2 regions of the Lentilactobacillus terminaliae genome follow, and region 2 is predicted to be linked to the other one. Evidence: a T-box and tRNA genes for the amino acid it is inferred to sense, from the RefSeq annotation. Region 2 holds a T-box; the other holds one or more tRNA genes.
The links. A T-box is a leader RNA that pairs with one kind of tRNA and senses whether it is charged. The one in region 2 lies ahead of O0236_RS06240 (valine--tRNA ligase), so its partner is inferred to be a tRNA-Val.
Positions count from the first base shown of each region.

Region 1 (10,603 bases), 300 kb from region 2:
GTAGACGTAACAGCTATTGAACCTTCTCGTCGTCAAGCACGTGAAGATATTACTAACGGTGCAATCAGAATTAATGGAGACAAGATCACTGATGTTGATAGTGAGATTGATCCTTCATCTAAGTTCGATGGTAAGTTTGTGATCGTTAGACGTGGTAAGAAACGTTACTTCCTTGCTAAAGTAAAATAGATTGTCAAGCAAATCGATTTGATTTGCTTTTTTTATTGACAATTATTACAAAAGTGAGTATATTATTACTTGCGGCTTTGAGATATTTGTTTCTTAGTCGCTAGATAATATTTTAAAAAAAGTATTGACCGGAAAGTTAATTCTTGATAAGATATTACATGTTGCTGATTGAGAGCGAACGACATATACCAATTTGAAAATAAATTAGTTGTTGACATTATTTTCTGATTATTATATACTTATCTTCGTTGCTTAATTGCAACATACGACTGAGTTTTGAAGCTTGTTGATGAGATTTGGATCTCAACATGAAGTTACAATCAGTTAGGTAGACCTTTGAAAACTGAACAAAATTTTCGACAAACAAATGTGTAGGGTTCTTTGATCGTTAGATCAAAGACAAACAATTTGCGAAGTCAATTCGCTAGTAACAAAAAAATAATCATGAGCTTACAAGCTTATCATTTTAAAATGAGAGTTTGATCCTGGCTCAGGACGAACGCTGGCGGCGTGCCTAATACATGCAAGTCGAACGCGTCTACGTTAATGAAATCAATGTGCTTGCACGGCGATGGATTTAACATTAGACGAGTGGCGAACTGGTGAGTAACACGTGGGTAACCTGCCCTCAAGCAGGGGATAACACTTGGAAACAGGTGCTAATACCGTATAACAACAAAAACCGCATGGTTTTTGTTTGAAAGATGGTTTCGGCTATCACTTGAGGATGGACCCGCGGCGTATTAGCTAGTTGGTGAGGTAATGGCTCACCAAGGCAATGATACGTAGCCGACCTGAGAGGGTAATCGGCCACATTGGGACTGAGACACGGCCCAAACTCCTACGGGAGGCAGCAGTAGGGAATCTTCCACAATGGACGAAAGTCTGATGGAGCAACGCCGCGTGAGTGAAGAAGGGTTTCGGCTCGTAAAACTCTGTTGTTAAAGAAGAACAGGTGTAAGAGTAACTGTTTACACCGTGACGGTATTTAACCAGAAAGCCACGGCTAACTACGTGCCAGCAGCCGCGGTAATACGTAGGTGGCAAGCGTTGTCCGGATTTATTGGGCGTAAAGCGAGCGCAGGCGGTCTTTTAAGTCTGATGTGAAAGCCTTCGGCTTAACCGGAGAAGTGCATCGGAAACTGGGAGACTTGAGTGCAGAAGAGGACAGTGGAACTCCATGTGTAGCGGTGAAATGCGTAGATATATGGAAGAACACCAGTGGCGAAGGCGGCTGTCTGGTCTGTAACTGACGCTGAGGCTCGAAAGCATGGGTAGCGAACAGGATTAGATACCCTGGTAGTCCATGCCGTAAACGATGAGTGCTAAGTGTTGGAGGGTTTCCGCCCTTCAGTGCTGCAGCTAACGCATTAAGCACTCCGCCTGGGGAGTACGACCGCAAGGTTGAAACTCAAAGGAATTGACGGGGGCCCGCACAAGCGGTGGAGCATGTGGTTTAATTCGATGCTACGCGAAGAACCTTACCAGGTCTTGACATCTTCTGCTAACCCAAGAGATTGGGCGTTCCCTTCGGGGACGGAATGACAGGTGGTGCATGGTTGTCGTCAGCTCGTGTCGTGAGATGTTGGGTTAAGTCCCGCAACGAGCGCAACCCTTATTGTTAGTTGCCAGCATTTAGTTGGGCACTCTAGCAAGACTGCCGGTGACAAACCGGAGGAAGGTGGGGACGACGTCAAATCATCATGCCCCTTATGACCTGGGCTACACACGTGCTACAATGGACGGTACAACGAGTCGCGAAACCGCGAGGTCAAGCTAATCTCTTAAAGCCGTTCTCAGTTCGGATTGCAGGCTGCAACTCGCCTGCATGAAGTTGGAATCGCTAGTAATCGTGGATCAGCATGCCACGGTGAATACGTTCCCGGGCCTTGTACACACCGCCCGTCACACCATGAGAGTTTGTAACACCCAAAGTCGGTGAGGTAACCTTTTGGAGCCAGCCGCCTAAGGTGGGACAGATGATTAGGGTGAAGTCGTAACAAGGTAGCCGTAGGAGAACCTGCGGCTGGATCACCTCCTTTCTAAGGAATAATACGGAAACCTACACATCGTCGAAAGTTTTGTTTAGTTTTGAGAGGTCTACTCTCATATTTGGTTAACGCTTTTTTGGGCCTATAGCTCAGCTGGTTAGAGCGCACGCCTGATAAGCGTGAGGTCGATGGTTCGAGTCCATTTAGGCCCATCCACCGGCCTTATGACCGGAGAAGTATGGGGAATTAGCTCAGATGGGAGAGCACCTGCTTTGCAAGCAGGGGGTCAGCGGTTCGATCCCGCTATTCTCCATTGACACGAGAGTGTCTGGAATTTTGTTCTTTGAAAACTAGATAATATTAATTTTCTGTAGTGAATTATATTTAGAATATAATTTCAACCGAGAACACCGCGTATTGAGTCAATAAAATTAACGAATAAGTTTAATCGCATAAACTCAATTAATCAGTATCACGAAGTGATACTAGGTTAAGTTATTAAGGGCGCATGGTGAATGCCTTGGCACTAGGAGCCGATGAAGGACGGGACTAACACCGATATGCTTCGGGGAGCTGTACGTAAGCTTTGATCCGGAGATTTCCGAATGGGGAAACCCAGCAGTTTTAATCGACTGTTACTGGTCAGTGAATACATAGCTGATCAGAGGTAGACGTGGGGAACTGAAACATCTAATTACCCACAGGAAGAGAAAGAAAAATCGATTCCCTAAGTAGCGGCGAGCGAACGGGGAACAGCCCAAACCAAAGAGCTTGCTCTTTGGGGTTGTAGGACTGAACATTTGAGTTACCAAAGTTGTTGATAATCGAACAATCTGGGAAGATTGGCGAAACAGGGTGATAGCCCCGTAGATGAAATCAATGACCCTCAGTTCAGGATCCTGAGTACGGCGACACACGTGAAACGTCGTCGGAATCCGGGAGGACCATCTCCCAAGGCTAAATACTCCCTAGTGACCGATAGTGAACCAGTACCGTGAGGGAAAGGTGAAAAGCACCCCGGAAGGGGAGTGAAATAGTTCCTGAAACCATGTGCCTACAAGCAGTTAGAGCCCGTTAATGGGTGATAGCGTGCCTTTTGTAGAATGAACCGGCGAGTTACGGTAACATGCAAGGTTAAGGTGAAAAGCCGGAGCCGCAGCGAAAGCGAGTCTGAAATGGGCGTTTAAGTATGTTGCTGTAGACCCGAAACCAGGTGATCTACCCATGTCCAGGCTGAAGGTGAGGTAAAACTTACTGGAGGGCCGAACCCGTGTACGTTGAAAAGTGCTGGGATGAGGTGTGGGTAGCGGTGAAATTCCAAACGAACTTGGAGATAGCTGGTTCTCTCCGAAATAGCTTTAGGGCTAGCCTCGGACTTAGAATCATGGAGGTAGAGCACTGTTTGGACGAGGGGCCCGTCATGGGTTACTGAGTTCAGATAAACTCCGAATACCATTGATTTATATCCGGGAGTCAGACGGTGAGTGATAAGATCCATCGTCGAAAGGGGAACAGCCCAGACCACCAGTTAAGGTCCCTAAATGTATGCTAAGTGGAAAAGGATGTGGAGTTGCATAGACAACTAGGATGTTGGCTTAGAAGCAGCCACTCATTTAAAGAGTGCGTAATAGCTCACTAGTCGAGTGATTCCGCGCCGAAAATTTACCGGGGCTAAGCATACTACCGAGACTGTGGACATGACCATTCGGTCATGTGATAGGAGAGCGTTCTAAGGGCAATGAAGTCAGACCGTAAGGACTGGTGGAGCGCTTAGAAGTGAGAATGCCGGTATGAGTAGCGAAAGATCAGTGAGAATCTGATCCACCGAATGACTAAGGTTTCCTGGGGAAGGCTCGTCCTCCCAGGGTTAGTCGGGACCTAAGCCGAGGCCGAGAGGCGTAGGCGATGGATAACAGGTTGAGATTCCTGTACTAGTTGATTATGTTTGAGCGATGGAGGGACGCAGGAGGCTAAGTTGTGCGCACGATTGGAAATGTGCGTTCAAGCTATGAGTCAGTTGAGGAGTCAAATGCTTCTCAGCGGGTTGACAAGTAGTGATGAGGACCGAAATTTAAGTAGGGAAGCAACTGACGTCACACTGCCGAGAAAAGCTTCTAGTGAGTAATCAACTACCCGTACCGCAAACCGACACAGGTAGTCGAGGAGAGAATCCTAAGGTGAGCGAGTGAACTCTCGTTAAGGAACTCGGCAAAATGACCCCGTAACTTCGGGAGAAGGGGTGCTGACCGCAAGGTCAGCCGCAGTGAAAAGGCCCAGGCGACTGTTTATCAAAAACACAGGTTTCTGCAAAATCGTAAGATGACGTATAGGGGCTGACGCCTGCCCGGTGCTGGAAGGTTAAGTGGATGAGTTAGCTTCGGCGAAGCCCAGAAATGAAGCCCCAGTAAACGGCGGCCGTAACTATAACGGTCCTAAGGTAGCGAAATTCCTTGTCGGGTAAGTTCCGACCCGCACGAAAGGCGTAACGATCTGGGCACTGTCTCAACGAGAGACTCGGTGAAATTAAGATACCTGTGAAGAAGCAGGTTACCCGCGACAGGACGGAAAGACCCCATGGAGCTTTACTGTAGCTTGATATTGGGTGTTGACACAGCTTGTACAGGATAGGTAGGAGCCGATGAAGTCGGAACGCTAGTTTCGACAGAGGCGTTGGTGGGATACTACCCTCGCTGTGTGAACACTCTAACCCGCGCCACTTAGCGTGGCGGGAGACAGTGTCAGGTGGGCAGTTTGACTGGGGCGGTCGCCTCCCAAACAGTAACGGAGGCGCCCAAAGGTTCCCTCAGAATGGTTGGAAATCATTCATAGAGTGTAAAGGCAGAAGGGAGCTTGACTGCGAGACAGACAGGTCGAGCAGGGACGAAAGTCGGGCTTAGTGATCCGGTGGTACCGTATGGAAGGGCCATCGCTCAACGGATAAAAGCTACCCTGGGGATAACAGGCTTATCTCCCCCAAGAGTCCACATCGACGGGGAGGTTTGGCACCTCGATGTCGGCTCATCGCATCCTGGGGCTGTAGTCGGTCCCAAGGGTTGGGCTGTTCGCCCATTAAAGCGGTACGCGAGCTGGGTTCAGAACGTCGTGAGACAGTTCGGTCCCTATCCGTCGCGGGCGTAGGAAATTTGAGAGGAGCTGTCCTTAGTACGAGAGGACCGGGATGGACATACCGCTGGTGTACCAGTTGTGCCGCCAGGCGCATCGCTGGGTAGCTATGTATGGATGAGATAAACGCTGAAAGCATCTAAGTGTGAAACTCGCCTCAAGATGAGATTTCCCATTCCTATATGGAAGTAAGACCCCTCAGAGATGATGAGGTAGATAGGTTGGAAGTGGAAGTGCAGTGATGTACGGAGCGGACCAATACTAATCGGTCGAGGACTTAACCAAAAAATGGTGGTAAGTACCGGTACAGAAAATTAATATTAGCTAGTTTTGAGAGAACAAAGTTCTCTAAGTAACATAGTGTGGTGGCGATAGCCTGAAGGATACACCTGTTCCCATGCCGAACACAGAAGTTAAGCTTCAGCACGCCGAGAGTAGTTGGGGGATCGCCCCCTGCAAGGGTAGGACGTTGCCACGCGATTTATGGAGGATTAGCTCAGCTGGGAGAGCATCTGCCTTACAAGCAGGAGGTCACAGGTTCGATCCCTGTATCCTCCATATTGAGCCGTTAGCTCAGTTGGTAGAGCATCTGACTTTTAATCAGAGGGTCGGCAGTTCGAGACTGCCACGGCTCATTACAATTGAATATATCTTAGCGCATAGCAATATTTAATGTAAAAATTGCCGACTTAGCTCAGCTGGCAGAGCACCTGTCTTGTAAACAGGGGGTCGGAAGTTCGAATCTTCTAGTCGGCATTTTTGCGGAAGTAGTTCAGTGGTAGAACATCACCTTGCCATGGTGGGGGTCGCGGGTTCGAATCCCGTCTTCCGCTTGTTATGCCGGGGTGGCGGAATTGGCAGACGCACAGGACTTAAAATCCTGCGGTCAGTGATGACCGTACCGGTTCGATCCCGGTCCTCGGCATATAATGCACCCATAGCGCAACTGGATAGAGTGTCTGACTACGAATCAGAAGGTTGTAGGTTCGACTCCTACTGGGTGCATAGTTTTTCGGGAAGTAGCTCAGCTTGGTAGAGCACCTGGTTTGGGACCAGGGGGTCGCAGGTTCGAATCCTGTCTTCCCGATTGGTAGGAATTATTTTAATAGTATGACTATCATCGATCGCGGTGTAGCTCAGCTGGCTAGAGCGTCCGGTTCATACCCGGGAGGTCGGGGGTTCGATCCCCTCTGCCGCGATATAGGTCTTGGACCTTTAGCTCAGTTGGTTAGAGCAGACGGCTCATAACCGTCCGGTCGTAGGTTCGAGTCCTACAAGGTCCATTGACTCACTATTGTTAGTGTTTGTATTATGTAGTATAATATTGTTTGTGTTTTATTATGGAGGATTACCCAAGTCTGGCTGAAGGGAACGGTCTTGAAAACCGTCAGGTGGGTCAAACCACGCGAGAGTTCGAATCTCTCATCCTCCTTTTAATTATCGCGGGATGGAGCAGTCTGGTAGCTCGTCGGGCTCATAACCCGAAGGTCGTTGGTTCAAATCCAGCTCCCGCAATTTTGGTCCGTTGGTCTAGTTGGTTTAGGACGCCTGCCTGTCACGCAGGAGATCACGAGTTCGAGTCTCGTACGGACCGGTTATGGCTCGGTAGCTCAGTCGGTAGAGCAATGGATTGAAGCTCCATGTGTCGGCAGTTCGATTCTGTCCCGCGCCACTTTAATTAAATATTTATCATGCGGGTGTAGTTTAGTGGTAAAACCACAGCCTTCCAAGCTGTTGTCGCGAGTTCGATTCTCGTCACCCGCTTTTTTATATTCAATGGGCCTATAGCTCAGCTGGTTAGAGCGCACGCCTGATAAGCGTGAGGTCGATGGTTCGAGTCCATTTAGGCCCATATTGGAGAAGTACTCAAGTGGCTGAAGAGGCGCCCCTGCTAAGGGTGTAGGTCGCGTAAGCGGCGCGAGAGTTCGAATCTCTCCTTCTCCGTTTTGGTTTTTTATTAGATAATATATGACCCGTTGGTCAAGTGGTTAAGACACCGCCCTTTCACGGCGGTAACATGGGTTCGAATCCCGTACGGGTCATTCAATAAACATCATAATATAATTATCGCGGGATGGAGCAGTCTGGTAGCTCGTCGGGCTCATAACCCGAAGGTCGTTGGTTCAAATCCAGCTCCCGCAATTTTGGTCCGTTGGTCTAGTTGGTTTAGGACGCCTGCCTGTCACGCAGGAGATCACGAGTTCGAGTCTCGTACGGACCGGTCGTAAAGGAGAAAGCAGATATCTGCTTTCTCCTTTTTTAATACCCTTGGGTCTTTTCTAGCAGCGTGATAGATTAAAAATCTAGTGTCCAGTAGGGCGTGTAGATTTGAAGCCCACCTCCGGTATACAATTTAATCGTAATAAATTCATAATCGGCAAGCCTGTATTGGTCATTCTTTGGACCGAAACTTCTTGCTTAGATTTAAATTATGGTAATTCCCGAATAAACATTATAAAATACAATTACTTAATTTTATGATGGGAGATTAGCTATGGGACAATATATAGTACATTCAACTTTAAGACCTTTAGGAACGCAGGTAATGAATCAAACGGGTGGACATTCATATTTATCTGATGAGCCTGCAGTTGCCCAAGGAACGGATGCAGGACCAAATCCAGTTCAGTATTTGCTGGGAGCTGTTGGTAGCTGCATGAGTGTGACAGCAAGAAATATTGAGAATGAAGAAGACAATCTAACAATTAAGAAGTTTAAAGTTGACGTTTATGGCGAAACAACACAGTATCCTGATGGAAGCTCCAAGGTAACTGATATGAAGATTAAGTTAACCGCGGAAACAAATCTTTCAGCAGAAGACCATCAGTTTTTCATGAATGAAGTGGTCAGGAAATGTACAGTTCATGCTTCATTAGTAGGTTCTATTCCTATGACAATTGAATTTGCATAAATAAAAAGATCTGAGATGAACACATCTCAGATCTTTTTTAATGGACAAACTTGAAATTTGATTCATGGCTATAAAAACTAGGATCATTATTGTATGTCTCTGGCATCAATAATGGATTAGCTTTCTTCCACATTTCGAATTGTGTTGGTGAGTTCCACGTGGTTAACAGAACTCGCTCATTGATGTTCTTATAACTGTGTAATGAGTATATTGAATGCATTCCTGAAGGGAGTGGATTGCTCATTAACTGGTTAATCCTGGCATCGAAAACTTTTTGCTGATCAATATCTAATTTAGTAGCGATAAAGCTAATGAACCCGTGCCAGTCATCTGTGCCACCATGACTGAGGACATCATACTGAACGAGAGATTTAAAGATAGAATCTTTACCGGAAACGTCTAATAGCATTAATTCATTACGATTATTTAACGCATCATATAATATTAGATCTCGATCAGGATTGTCTTTTTTAATCTTGCTTAAGATTGGCTCACTACCAAATGTCATTGAAATATTTCTAATCATGATCCCGCCTCCTATTTCAACTTAATTATACTTTTTTTGTAAACGGTAACCAAACATTTACAATCCCAAAATATCTTTCTATACTTAGTCAAAGGGAGGAAATTGCCGTGAAATTAACAGTATTAGGATACCTAGGTGGCTACCCAAGTCACGGAGATGGTACAAGTGCGTACTTATTAGAATCAAATGATTATAAGTTATTGATTGATTTTGGTAGTGGGGCATTGCTTAGTTTAGAGAAGGTGGCAGATCCTTTGACTATTGATGCAATGATTTTAACTCATTATCACAATGACCATATTGCTGACGTTGGTGTTATGCAATATTATTGGCAGTTACATAATGATCGACCAAATGCAAAAGTCTTGCCAATTTATGGTCATACAGCAGATAAACAGCATTTTGAAAGTTTGGATTGGCCAGGTTCAACAGAAAAAAGAGCTTATGATCCAGAAAAAGAGTTAAACATAGGACCATACAAGATAACATTCATGAAAACTCATCATCCAGTTGTTGCTTATGCACTAAGAATTGAAGAAAGCCAAACTGGAAAGGTATTAGTATTTACTGCAGATAGCGCATATTTCGGTGGTTTGATATCATTTTGCCAAGATGCTGACTTATTACTTACTGACACTAACTTCTATGCTGATAAGCAAGGGAAAAAATGGCATATGACTACTGAAGAAACTGGGAGACTTGCTAGCCAAGCTAACGTTAAACGTTTGTTATTAAGTCATCTACCTGAGTCAGATGATGTTGAAAGACTAGTAACCGAGACTACAGATGCTTTATCCGACTCAATTCAGGTTGAAACTGCCAGTACTAGGGTGTCAGTCGAAATATGAAGCTTCTGTGAACAAAAGCATATAAAATAGAAATAACTGTGAACTTCTGGATTCTAGTAGTCATCTCTTATATACTTTGATTATAAATTAAAGTTAAGGGGATGTTTAACTATGACAATCGAATTTTTATCAACTCCAAGTTGTACTTCTTGTAGAAAAGCTAAGGCTTGGTTACAAGCGAATGAAGTCGCTTATAAAGAAAGAAATATTTTCGCAAATCCATTGAGTAAAGCAGAATTAAAGAAAATTCTTATGCTTTCTGAAGAAGGTACAGAAGCTTTGATTTCAACTAGATCATTTGCGGTTCAGGAATATCGGCATAGACTCGATTCAATGAACTTAAATGAATTATTAAACTTATTGGCTGCTCATCCAGAAATGATCAGAAGACCAATTATTATGGATGAAAATCGATTACAAATTGGCTTTAACGATGACGAAATTAGAAGATTTTTGCCTAGACATATCCGTAAAAAAGATCTTGCTAGAATGATTGCAAAGGCGCAGTAATTGCGTGATATTACTTGTTTTTCATCAATTTAAGCCGTATCATTTACATGAATGGTATTAGTGTTACAATAAATGAATACTAAATGACCCTTGGTTATGGAATGGGGTGGACAAGCATGGAAATGGAACGGATTAATGAGAACACGATTCGAGTACTTATTGGAACCGAAGATTTAGACAAGCGCGGGATTACTGTGCTTGATTTACTTGGTAATCATAAACAGATTGAAAGCTTCTTCTACAGCATCTTAGAAGAGGTCGATAAAGATCACCAATTTCAAAATAATGATGCCGTTACGTTCCAGGTCTTACCAAATCAGAACGGTTTGGAACTATTTATTAGCAAAGATGTTGATCTTGACAAGGATGATTTAATCCTTGGACCTGATGATGAACATAAAGACAGTGTCTCAAAATTCATTGATGAACAGCGAGAAGCTGCTGAGTTGAAAAAGTCTGACACTAGTGAAGCTGATGAATTTGGCCATCAAAAGAGAACGGTAAT
Region 1 is NZ_CP168151.1:1,537,793-1,548,395, reverse strand. Features, by position in the region: gene tyrS (tyrosine--tRNA ligase) at 1-189, shown strand, start outside; rRNA gene O0236_RS08240 (16S ribosomal RNA) at 657-2,231, shown strand; tRNA gene O0236_RS08235 (tRNA-Ile) at 2,319-2,392, shown strand; tRNA gene O0236_RS08230 (tRNA-Ala) at 2,421-2,493, shown strand; rRNA gene O0236_RS08225 (23S ribosomal RNA) at 2,669-5,588, shown strand; rRNA gene rrf (5S ribosomal RNA) at 5,665-5,781, shown strand; tRNA gene O0236_RS08215 (tRNA-Val) at 5,789-5,861, shown strand; tRNA gene O0236_RS08210 (tRNA-Lys) at 5,866-5,938, shown strand; tRNA gene O0236_RS08205 (tRNA-Thr) at 5,987-6,059, shown strand; tRNA gene O0236_RS08200 (tRNA-Gly) at 6,065-6,136, shown strand; tRNA gene O0236_RS08195 (tRNA-Leu) at 6,143-6,228, shown strand; tRNA gene O0236_RS08190 (tRNA-Arg) at 6,235-6,308, shown strand; tRNA gene O0236_RS08185 (tRNA-Pro) at 6,317-6,390, shown strand; tRNA gene O0236_RS08180 (tRNA-Met) at 6,429-6,502, shown strand; tRNA gene O0236_RS08175 (tRNA-Ile) at 6,513-6,586, shown strand; tRNA gene O0236_RS08170 (tRNA-Ser) at 6,646-6,735, shown strand; tRNA gene O0236_RS08165 (tRNA-Met) at 6,745-6,818, shown strand; tRNA gene O0236_RS08160 (tRNA-Asp) at 6,823-6,897, shown strand; tRNA gene O0236_RS08155 (tRNA-Phe) at 6,903-6,975, shown strand; tRNA gene O0236_RS08150 (tRNA-Gly) at 6,997-7,067, shown strand; tRNA gene O0236_RS08145 (tRNA-Ile) at 7,082-7,155, shown strand; tRNA gene O0236_RS08140 (tRNA-Ser) at 7,160-7,247, shown strand; tRNA gene O0236_RS08135 (tRNA-Glu) at 7,274-7,345, shown strand; tRNA gene O0236_RS08130 (tRNA-Met) at 7,372-7,445, shown strand; tRNA gene O0236_RS08125 (tRNA-Asp) at 7,450-7,524, shown strand; gene O0236_RS08120 (OsmC family protein) at 7,798-8,214, shown strand; gene O0236_RS08115 (monooxygenase) at 8,252-8,740, opposite strand; gene O0236_RS08110 (MBL fold metallo-hydrolase) at 8,848-9,588, shown strand; gene spx (transcriptional regulator Spx) at 9,700-10,098, shown strand; gene O0236_RS08100 (adaptor protein MecA) at 10,215-10,603, shown strand, end outside.
Region 1: it encodes a tRNA-Val, which carries the amino acid that the T-box ahead of O0236_RS06240 (valine--tRNA ligase) is inferred to sense. The anticodon was not compared.

Region 2 (10,603 bases):
TAACTTTTAATAACGTACAACACAGTTTATTATAGTTGGCTTTCGATTTGAGATAAACGTTGCTTAGCAGCAGACAACTTGTTTTGGTAATCAGCTTGCTTTTCACGTTCCTTTTCAACAACGTCCTCAGGAGCATTATCGACAAAACGAGCATTGCCTAATTTCTTTTCAACTCGTGTTACCTCGGCCTCAAAGTTTTTAACTTCTTTAGCAACTCGGTCTCGTTCTTCACCAAGGTCAACTAATTCTGCCAAAGGAACATAGATAGTAGCATCAGTGATCACAGATGTCATTGCTAAATCAGGGGCTTGAATTTCATCAGCAATTTGCAATTCTTTATCGTGAGTGAAGCGATCAATGTAAGGTTTGTTTTCTTCGAAAATGGCCTTCAAAGTTGCACTCTTAGTTGAAATCAACAAATCAATTGGTGATGACATAGGTGCATTGGCCTCTGAACGAATATTTCTAACTGCCTTGATCAAATCGATCAATGAATCCATGTCTGATTCAGCTTTAGGATCATTCAAGTTATCATCGACAACTGGATATGCCGCCTTAACGATGGTATCGCCTTCGTGTGGCATTGATTGCCAAATGTTTTCAGTCACGAATGGCATGATTGGGTGAAGTAACTTGAGTATCTTATCAAGCACGTAAGCTAATACGTTTTGAGTGTTTCGCTTAGAATCTCCATCCTCACTAGCCAAAGCTTCCTTACTCATTTCGATATACCAGTCACAGAAATCGTTCCAGATAAAGTCATATAGAGCACGACCAGCTTCACCAAAGTTAAACTTATCAAACTCACGAGTAACGTGACCAATGGTTTCGTTCAATCGACTTAAAATCCACTTGTCAGATAGTTCCCATTCTGACTTATCAGGCAATTCAGGCTTGGTAATGCCATCTAAATTCATAATTACGAATCGACTAGCATTCCAAATTTTATTAATGAAATTCCATGCAGAATCCATCTTGTCATAACTAAATCTTAAATCTTGACCAGGAGTTGTCCCAGTTGATAGGAACCAACGAAGTGCATCGGCACCATACTTGTCGATAACATCCATTGGATCGATTCCGTTACCTAATGACTTAGACATCTTTCGACCTTGTTCATCACGAATCAAACCATGCAAAAGAACATTTTTGAATGGTCGTTTCTTGGTGAATTCAAGACTTTGGAAAATCATTCTTGATACCCAGAAGAAGATGATGTCATATCCAGTAACCAATGTATCAGTCGGGAAGTAACGTTCGAAATCTTCTGTATCATCAGGCCAACCCATAGTTGAAAATGGCCATAAAGCAGATGAGAACCAAGTATCTAAAACATCAGAATCTTGTTCCCAATTTTCGATATCTTTAGGTGCTTCTTCACCAACGTATGTCTCACCTGTTTGTTTGTTGTACCAAGCTGGGATTTGGTGACCCCACCATAGTTGTCGAGAAATAACCCAATCATGAACGTTTTCCATCCATTGAGTGAAGGTATCCTCAAATCTTTCTGGGAAGAAACTTACACGGTCATCAGTATCTTGATTCTTAATAGCTTGTTCAGCCAATGGTTTCATCTTAACGAACCATTGAGTAGACAATCTGGCTTCAACTTGAACCCCAGTTCTCTCTGAGTGACCAACTGAATGGACGATTGGGTCAATGTTGATCATTAATCCTTCATCCTCAAGGTCTTTAACCATAGCTTCTCTAGCTTCAAAACGATCCATACCAGCATACTTGCCGGCATTTTCATTCATTGTGGCATCATCGTTCATGGTGTTGATACGTTCCAAGTCATGACGGTTACCAACTTTAAAATCATTAGGATCATGGGCTGGAGTAATTTTAACCATCCCAGTACCAAATTCTGGATCTACGTATTGATCCGCAATTATCGGTACCTCACGGTTGATCAATGGTACCAAGACCTTTTTACCAACTAAATCCTTATATCGTTCGTCACTTGGATTAACTGCAACAGCAGTATCACCCATCATCGTTTCAGGACGAGTAGTGGCGATTTCAATATAGTCCTTGCCATCAAAAGTTGTTCCATCCGTGAATGGGTACTTTACGTGATAAAAAGCACCTTTGTCATCTTGATGAATAACTTCGATATCTGACAAAGCCGTTCTGGCTTGGGGATCCCAGTTAATAATGTATTCCCCACGGTAAATCAAGCCTTTGTTATAAAGTTGAACGAACACCTTACGCACGGCCTTAGACAAACCATCGTCAAGAGTGAATCGTTCGCGAGAATAATCAAGAGAAAGTCCTAATTTGCCCCATTGCTTTTTAATAGTAGCAGCAAAATCATCTTTCCATTCCCATACTTTTTCAACGAATTTTTCACGTCCCAAATCATACCGGGTAATGCCTTGATCACGAAGCTTAGCTTCAACCTTAGCTTGTGTTGCAATACCCGCATGATCCATTCCCGGAACCCAAAGTGTGTCAAAACCTTGCATCCGCTTTTGGCGAATTATCATATCTTGGAGAGTAGTATCCCAAGCATGCCCTAAATGAAGCTTTCCAGTAACATTAGGAGGAGGCAATACTATTGAATATGGTTTAGCCTTTTTATCTCCACTTGGTTTAAATACATCATCTTCGAGCCACTTATCGTAACGACCTTGTTCAACCTCTGTTGGGTTGTACTTTGTCGACATTTCCTTTGTCATTTCATCGCCTCTTTCTCAAAATAAAAAGCACCTCATCCTAAAAAAATTAGGACGAAGTGCTCGCGGTACCACCTAAATTGGGTTATTAAACCCCACTTAATATCGAATAACGGTCGAACTAACCGATCCACCCTCATTATCGAATGGATTGCTCACAAGCTACCTTCACACTATATTGACTAAACGTCTCCCACCAATGACATTCTCTCTTGAAATCGTCTATAGGTTACTCTCTTGTTCATTGCAGATTATAAATTATATAATAAGCGACATTTGTCTACTCGTCAATCCGATTTGCAACTTTATTCAAAGCTGCAAGTGCTTTAGCATAATCTGGTTCATCATGTAATTCGTCAACGATTTGTCGATAAACAACGGTCCCAACCTTATCAACAATAAAAATTGTTCTAGCTAAAGCACCAAAGTTTGGCAAATAAACTCCCATGGCATAGCCAAGTGAAAGTTGTTCATCAGAAAGCATTCGAATATTTTCGACTCCTTCTGCAGCACACCAATCTTTTTGTTGTTCAACTGTATTATTAGAAACTACTACAAATTGAGCGTCAGTATAATGATCAGCTTCTTGATTAAACTTACGTGTCTCCATAGAACAAACCGCAGTATTAATATCAGGAATTGTTGAAATCAACGTTACTTTTCCTAATAGATCAGCAGTCTTAACTTTATTACCGTTTGCATCTTCCAACTTAAACTTGGGTAATTTATCACCATTCACTGGTGGATTCCCATAAAGTTGTTCTTCTTTGCCGCTAACAGTTATTTGCATATTAAAACACTCCTTAGTAATCAAAGGTTATGTCTACTTTAAAATAGAAACTGCAAAACTACCAGTAAATCCTACAAAAGTTCAGCAAAAACATCTGCATTTACGTTCATATAATCTTCATCAGGCTTAATATCAAAGATTTGCATGCCAGCCATAGAACGTTGCATTAATCCATCAACGTCAATGTACTGTTCAAATTTCCGTGACTTTTCCAAATCTGGACGAGTCTTAGGTGCAGGTGGTGTAAAGATAGTACAACAGTCTTCAAATGGTAATACTGACAAATCAAAGGTATTGATATCCTTAGAAATTTCAATAATATCAGTTTTATCCATGGAAATTAATGGTCTGAGCACTGGCATTGAAGTGACGTCATTGATTGCCATCATACTTTCAAGAGTCTGTGAAGCCACTTGACCCAAAGCTTCACCATTAAAGATTCCGGTACAGTGACGATTCTTGGTGATTTCAGCAGCCAATCTCATCATCATTCGACGTTGAATCGTCATTAAATAACCTTCAGGAACTTTTTCCTTGATGGTTTCTTGAATTTCAGTAAATGGCACAGCAATGAATTGAATACCACCAGAATATTTAGCTAACACTGAGGTCAATTGCTTAGCTTTAGCTAAAGCTTGCTCACTAGTGTATGGAGGACTATAAAAATGAATCATATCAATTTTAACGCCACGCTTCATTGCCATGTATGCAGCAACTGGAGAATCAATACCACCAGAAAGCATCATTGATGCACGACCACCGGTTCCAACTGGCAATCCACCAGCACCTTTGATTTTTTCAGATGATAAGTAAGCGCCGTTCATTCTTACTTCAACTCTGATTTCAATATCTGGATTCTTGACATCGACTTTAATTCCATCGACATTTTCAAGAATGTAATCACCCAACATATTGTTGATTTGATCCGTATGGTATTCAAAGCTTTTATCTTGTCGGCGAGTATTGATTTTAAATGTCTTGCCGGCAGAATATTGTTCTTTAACCATTTGCAAGGCAGTATCTTTGATTGCATCCATCGTTTTAGCGATTTTAATTGATGGATAAAAGTTTTCAATTCCAAAAACTTGCTTAAGGCTTTCGATAACAGGCTTGTCATCTTGACCATTCAAATCAACGTGAAGCCGGTCGCGTTGTGCCTTAACCTCAACTTCACCATAATTAGTCAAAACTGCGCGGACATTTTTGCCAAGTTGTTTGATAAAATCCTTACGATTCTTACCCTTGGTTGATAGTTCGCCATAACGAACCATGATTTCCGTATACTTCATTAATTAACTCCTAACTTAACTTATCAAACTCTGTGTAAAGTTCATCAAACACCTTGATGAATTCATCAGCTTCTGCAACTGTATTTTGATCGCCTAGTGAGATTCTCACTGCACTAGTTGAAATACTTTCAGGAACATTCATCGCTGATAATGTACTTGATGCAAGATGTTTCTTAGAAGAACATGCACTAGTAGTTGAAATATAAATTCCATGTTCTTCAAAGGCGTGGACGATTGTTTCTCCACGAACGCCTTGAATTGCAAAACAGAGGATATGAGGTGCAAATTGATCACTATTTTTAGAAAAAATGATGACCTTATCAAAATTGGCGATATGAGCTGAAACTCTTTGCTTAATTGCCAATTCCGTTTGGTTGGCTGTCTTTTCTTTGTCCAAAAGCAATCTTAATGCTTTAGCCATTGATGCGATGGCTGGGACATTTTCAGTTCCAGAACGTTGATTCTTTTCTTGTCCACCACCATTCATCAATGGTGAAATTCTCCGGCCTCGTCTAGCATAAATAAAACCAGTACCACGAGGAGCATGAAATTTGTGACCAGAAAATGTCACAAAGTCCACCCGATCGTTCATTACCATATCCTGAATTCCCTTACCGATTCCTTGAACAGCATCGATATGAAAATGTATCTTAGGATAGTCTTTTAAAACATCTGCTGCGGCCATTAATGGTTGAATCGTACCAATTTCATTGTTCACAGCCATAATGGACACTAGAATGGTGTCAGGTCTAATAGCAGCCTTCAAATCATTAACGTTAATTCTGCCTTCATCGTCTACGGGTAAATAAGTGACTTCGTATCCCAATTGCTTTAACTGTTCCATAGAGTTATGGATAGCAGGATGTTCTACTGACGTAGTAATTAAATGTTTCCCGTATTCTCTTTTTTCAATAGCAGTTCCTTTAAGGACCCAGTTGTCCCCTTCAGTTCCACCACTCGTAAAGTAGATTTCATCTGCGTGCACTTTTAGCAAATCGGCAATTTGTTTTCGAGATTGTTCAAGTAACTGAAATGCTTGATCACCAAAATTATGCAAACTAGACGGATTACCCCAGACCTTTTTACTTACTTGATCGTAAGTATCCACTACCTCGGGTAACGCCTGGGTTGTTGCACTATTATCAAAATAAATCATTTGAAACCTTCTTCTCTAAATTTATTGGTTCGACTCCAATAAGTTAGCTTAGATGATGATACAACAATTTGACCAAAATAAAAAGCCAATTGTTCATTGGCTTTTTTTCTTAATCGTCTGTGCGATCATAGTATTCATTTGCTAATTTATCAAAGCTTCCGGGCTTTTCACTTTCAAGAGCTTGGCTGATCACTAATAAACTTTCATGATAATTATAGTTACGGTCGAATAACTCTTGAGCCTTACGACTGGCCTCAGCAATAACGTCATTACTAGCTACATAACGATTTGAAAATTGCAAAGCTTGCTCAGCAAGTCGAGCATCATCAACCAGTTGTTTAGTAGCTTCTTCTACTGAATCAACATCCGATTCGATCATAACAACTTGCTTAGAGATATCATCTACATTTACTTTCGGTAAATTCAAAGAATCATCCAATTGCTTAATTTCTTTGATAACATTCGAAAAAATTCCAGTATATTCATCAGGTAATCCTGGTAAATTAAGATTATCAACTCTACGCTTTTTATTACGCATTTCCAAATCGAAGTCCCTTAAGGAATTTCTGGCATCAGATTCTCTTGCTGGAATGGTAATAATTGATTGATACAACTTCTTCTGTGATTCTTCGATTTGTGATAAATCTCTAACCATTTTTTCTTGTTGCTCAGCAATATCTGAATATATCGCACTGCCTTCAGTAATTGCTGCTTGTTGACGATCAAATTCCATTTGAATCGTATGAATTTGTTGGCCATATTGTCGATTGATTTCAATTTCTTGATGATTTAAATCATAAGAAACTGACAATCGCTTTAACTTGGTATCCAAATCATCGTTTTGAGTGGTAACGTGATCCAGATATTCACCCAACACCTTGTTCTCTCGAGTAACGATGTTCTTAGCTTTTAATTCACGTTCAAGGCGTTCATACAAATCATCGATATCACTGGCAATATCGTTGTTATTCTTTTGAACCAATCCAACATTTAATTTACGTAATTCCTCTATGTTATTGGTTTGTTTGGCCCTTAAAGCTTGAATCTTATCTAGAATATTATCACCTTTGAAATTATAACGTTGACTCTTCATCTCGTGATACCCTTCAGTAATTTCATCAAGTTGTTCAGTGAATTCAACATTCAATGTATTATACAATCCGGGTATCTTATCAATGTCATCAGAAAGTTGGTTAGTTGAATTATTTAAATCAGATAATACTTCTTCTGCCCCATTTGGATCGCCCTTATCAGTCAAACTAATAAATTCATCGTATGTGCTCTCAACATCTTCAAGCATCTTTTCTAACCCATCGATACTAGGGCCAAATTTTTCGTTATCTTCGAGAAGAACTCTTCTATATTCTTCATTCTTCTTTTTTAACTCGTCGATTGCTAGGTGATGTTGTTTGTTAAGATCATGTAACTGTGCCAATTCAGCTTGAATTTCTTTGATTTCACCATTGGCCTGTTCGATTAATTCATTGGCCTTTTTCCAATCATTTCTTGTTTTGATAAAGTTGATACCTTTACCGTCTTCCTTAACCAATTTGATTTGCTGATCAATTTCTGATAACAAAAGATTGTTATACTTTTGGTATCTATTATAAAGCTCATCGTATTTCTTTTGCGATTCACCTGTCAGATTCATCTGTTGAGCTAATCGAAATTCGTCATCTAGAGGAATATCATCAAGCTTTCTTTTATTATCGTATACCTCAGTAGCCATTTTGATTGTTTTCCGTTGATAAAAAACAAACCCCAAGTAGCATCCCCCGGCAACTATAATGATTCCGATTAGAAGTGTTAGCATTAATTCCATCCTCCGACATTAAATATAAAAACTTATAGTAAAATTTTGAAAAAGCCTTTATTATGTATTAATAATTACCAAACCAAAAATTAGTCCTAAGTTGAATTATAGCATAGTCAATAATCATGAACAGAATATTTTTAAAAGTGAGGACATATAAATGTTAGAAGCAAGAAATTTAGTAAATCAACAATTAGATGCACTATTAACTGAAGAAACGGATGTTATCGCTAATATGGCAAACGCCGCAGCTTTATTACACCAAACTCTTGAAGATATTAATTGGGTCGGTTTTTATCGATACGTTAAAGAAAACGACGAACTAATTCTTGGACCTTTTCAAGGAAACGTCGCTTGCATGCATATTAAAAATGGAACTGGTGTCTGTGGCACCGCTCTAACTAATCGTGAAGTATTACGAGTTAGTGATGTCACTAAATTCGCTGGTCACATTGCATGTGACGCAAATTCACGTTCAGAAATCGTCATCCCTCTATATAAAGGTGATCATATTTATGGAGTTATCGATATTGATTCACCGATCGTGGATCGTTTTTCTGAAGAAGATGAAAAGGACTTGACTGAGTTCGGTGAAGTATTCTTGCAACATGTTGACTAATGTTGCGATATTTAATACAATGTAACTTGTGTAAAATAATGCAGCGGTAGACGGTAAGCTCGTCAACATGTCATTGCCTCAATGGTTCTATTAGTAACCCACTCGGCTGCTTGGGCGAAAGTTGCAAAATGACATGCACGAATATTAAATCTACAAATGGGTTATTTTACTCCAAAAAAATATTGGAGGAACTTTTTATGTCTAGATATACAGGTCCAAGTTGGAGAATTTCACGTCGTCTAGGAATTTCTTTATCAGGTACTGGTAAGGAACTTGCTCGTCGCCCTTACGCACCAGGAGATCATGGTCAAGGTCGTCGTGGTAAACTTTCAGAATATGGTTTACAACTACACGAAAAGCAAAAGCTACGTTTCATGTACGGCTTGAGCGAACGTCAATTCTCAAACCTATTCACTCGTGCAGGTAAGATTCGTGAAGGTAAGCATGGTGTTAACTTCATGGTATTACTTGAAAGACGTTTGGATAACATGGTTTACCGTCTTGGTTTAGCTACTACTCGTCGTCAAGCACGTCAATTAGTAAACCACGGTCACATCACTGTTGATGGTAAACGTGTTGATATTCCTTCATACGAAGTTTCTGAAGGCCAAGTTATTTCAGTTCGTGAGAAGTCAAAAGATCTTCAAATTATTAAGGATGCAGTTGAAGCTGTTGTGGGTCGTCCACAATATGTTCAATTCGATGCTGATAAGCTTGAAGGTTCATTAGTTCGTCTTCCACAACGTGAAGAACTTGATGCAGATATCGACGAATCACTTATCGTTGAATACTACAACAAACTATAATTTTCATTCGAATTTCGAAACCGTTTCGCATTTGCGAGACGGTTTTTCTTTTCCCCTAACAAAATGTTATAATCACATGAGTTAATTTAAAATCGAGGACATAAAATGCAACAACCTTTAGCTTATAGAATGCGTCCTACTAAAATTGAAGACATCGTTGGTCAACAAGACTTAGTAGGACCTGGAAAAATAATAAATCGAATGGTCAAAGCAAAGATGCTTTCCTCAATGATTCTGTATGGTCCGCCTGGCACTGGCAAAACCAGTATTGCCAGTGCCATTGCAGGCTCAACAAAATATGCATTCAGAACTTTAAATGCTGCGACTGATTCAAAAAAAGAACTTCAAGTCGTCGCTGAGGAAGCTAAGATGAGTGGAACCGTGGTTTTATTACTAGATGAAATTCATCGACTAGATAAAGCCAAGCAGGATTTCCTATTGCCCCTCCTGGAAAAAGGCGCAATTATTTTAATTGGTGCCACTACTGAAAATCCTTATATCAGCATCAATCCGGCCATTAGAAGTAGAACCCAAATTTTCGAAGTGCATCCATTGACTCCCACTGACATCAGTAAAGCCATTCAAAGAGCTTTAAAAGACACTGAAAATGGCTTAGGAAACTTCCATGTTACTTTAGACGATGACGCTCTAGATTTCATGTCAAAAGCAACTAATGGCGATTTAAGAACTTCTTTGAATGCATTAGAATTAGCAGTTAAATCAACAGAAGAAATTGACGGAAAAATTCACATCACCCTACCTATCATTGAAGAATGTCTTCAAAGAAAATCACTTTCTTCAGATAAAAATGGTGATGCCCACTATGACGTTATCTCTGCTTTACAAAAATCGATTCGTGGATCGGATACGGATGCTGCTTTGCATTACGCATCACGATTGATTGCGGCTGGTGACCTTGTATCGTTGATGAGACGTTTGTTAGTAATTGCCTATGAAGACATTGGGCTTGCCAATCCGGCTGCGTGTGCGCGTGCCGTGAGTGCCGTGGACGCTGCCCGTCAGTTAGGATTACCAGAAGCACGGATTCCAATTGCCAACGCCATTATTGAACTGGCACTAAGTCCTAAATCTAACTCAGCAATGAGTGCCATTGATGGTGCCTTAGCAGATGTGAAATCCGGTAATTTTGGTGATGTGCCAGATCATTTAAAAGATGCTCATTACAAAGGCGCAGCTGACTTAGGCCATGGTGTGGACTACAAGTATCCTCACGATTATCCAAATGACTGGGTCAATCAACAATATTTACCGGATAAGATTAAGCATGCTCAGTATTACGTGCCAAAAGAAAATGGCAAAATCGAACAACGATTAAAAATACAATATGAACAATTACGGGAAGCAACCCGTTCCAATAAAAAGAAATAAGGAGCTTATCCATGATTATTGACATCTTAGTTTTAATTATGATTTTCATTTCATTTTTTATGG
Region 2 is NZ_CP168151.1:1,241,422-1,252,024, forward strand. Features, by position in the region: gene O0236_RS06240 (valine--tRNA ligase) at 30-2,681, opposite strand; T-box leader at 2,726-2,932, opposite strand; gene tpx (thiol peroxidase) at 2,959-3,468, opposite strand; gene thiI (tRNA uracil 4-sulfurtransferase ThiI) at 3,540-4,757, opposite strand; gene O0236_RS06255 (cysteine desulfurase family protein) at 4,768-5,913, opposite strand; gene O0236_RS06260 (septation ring formation regulator EzrA) at 6,023-7,726, opposite strand; gene O0236_RS06265 (GAF domain-containing protein) at 7,887-8,345, shown strand; gene rpsD (30S ribosomal protein S4) at 8,543-9,151, shown strand; gene O0236_RS06275 (replication-associated recombination protein A) at 9,257-10,540, shown strand; gene O0236_RS06280 (hypothetical protein) at 10,552-10,603, shown strand, end outside.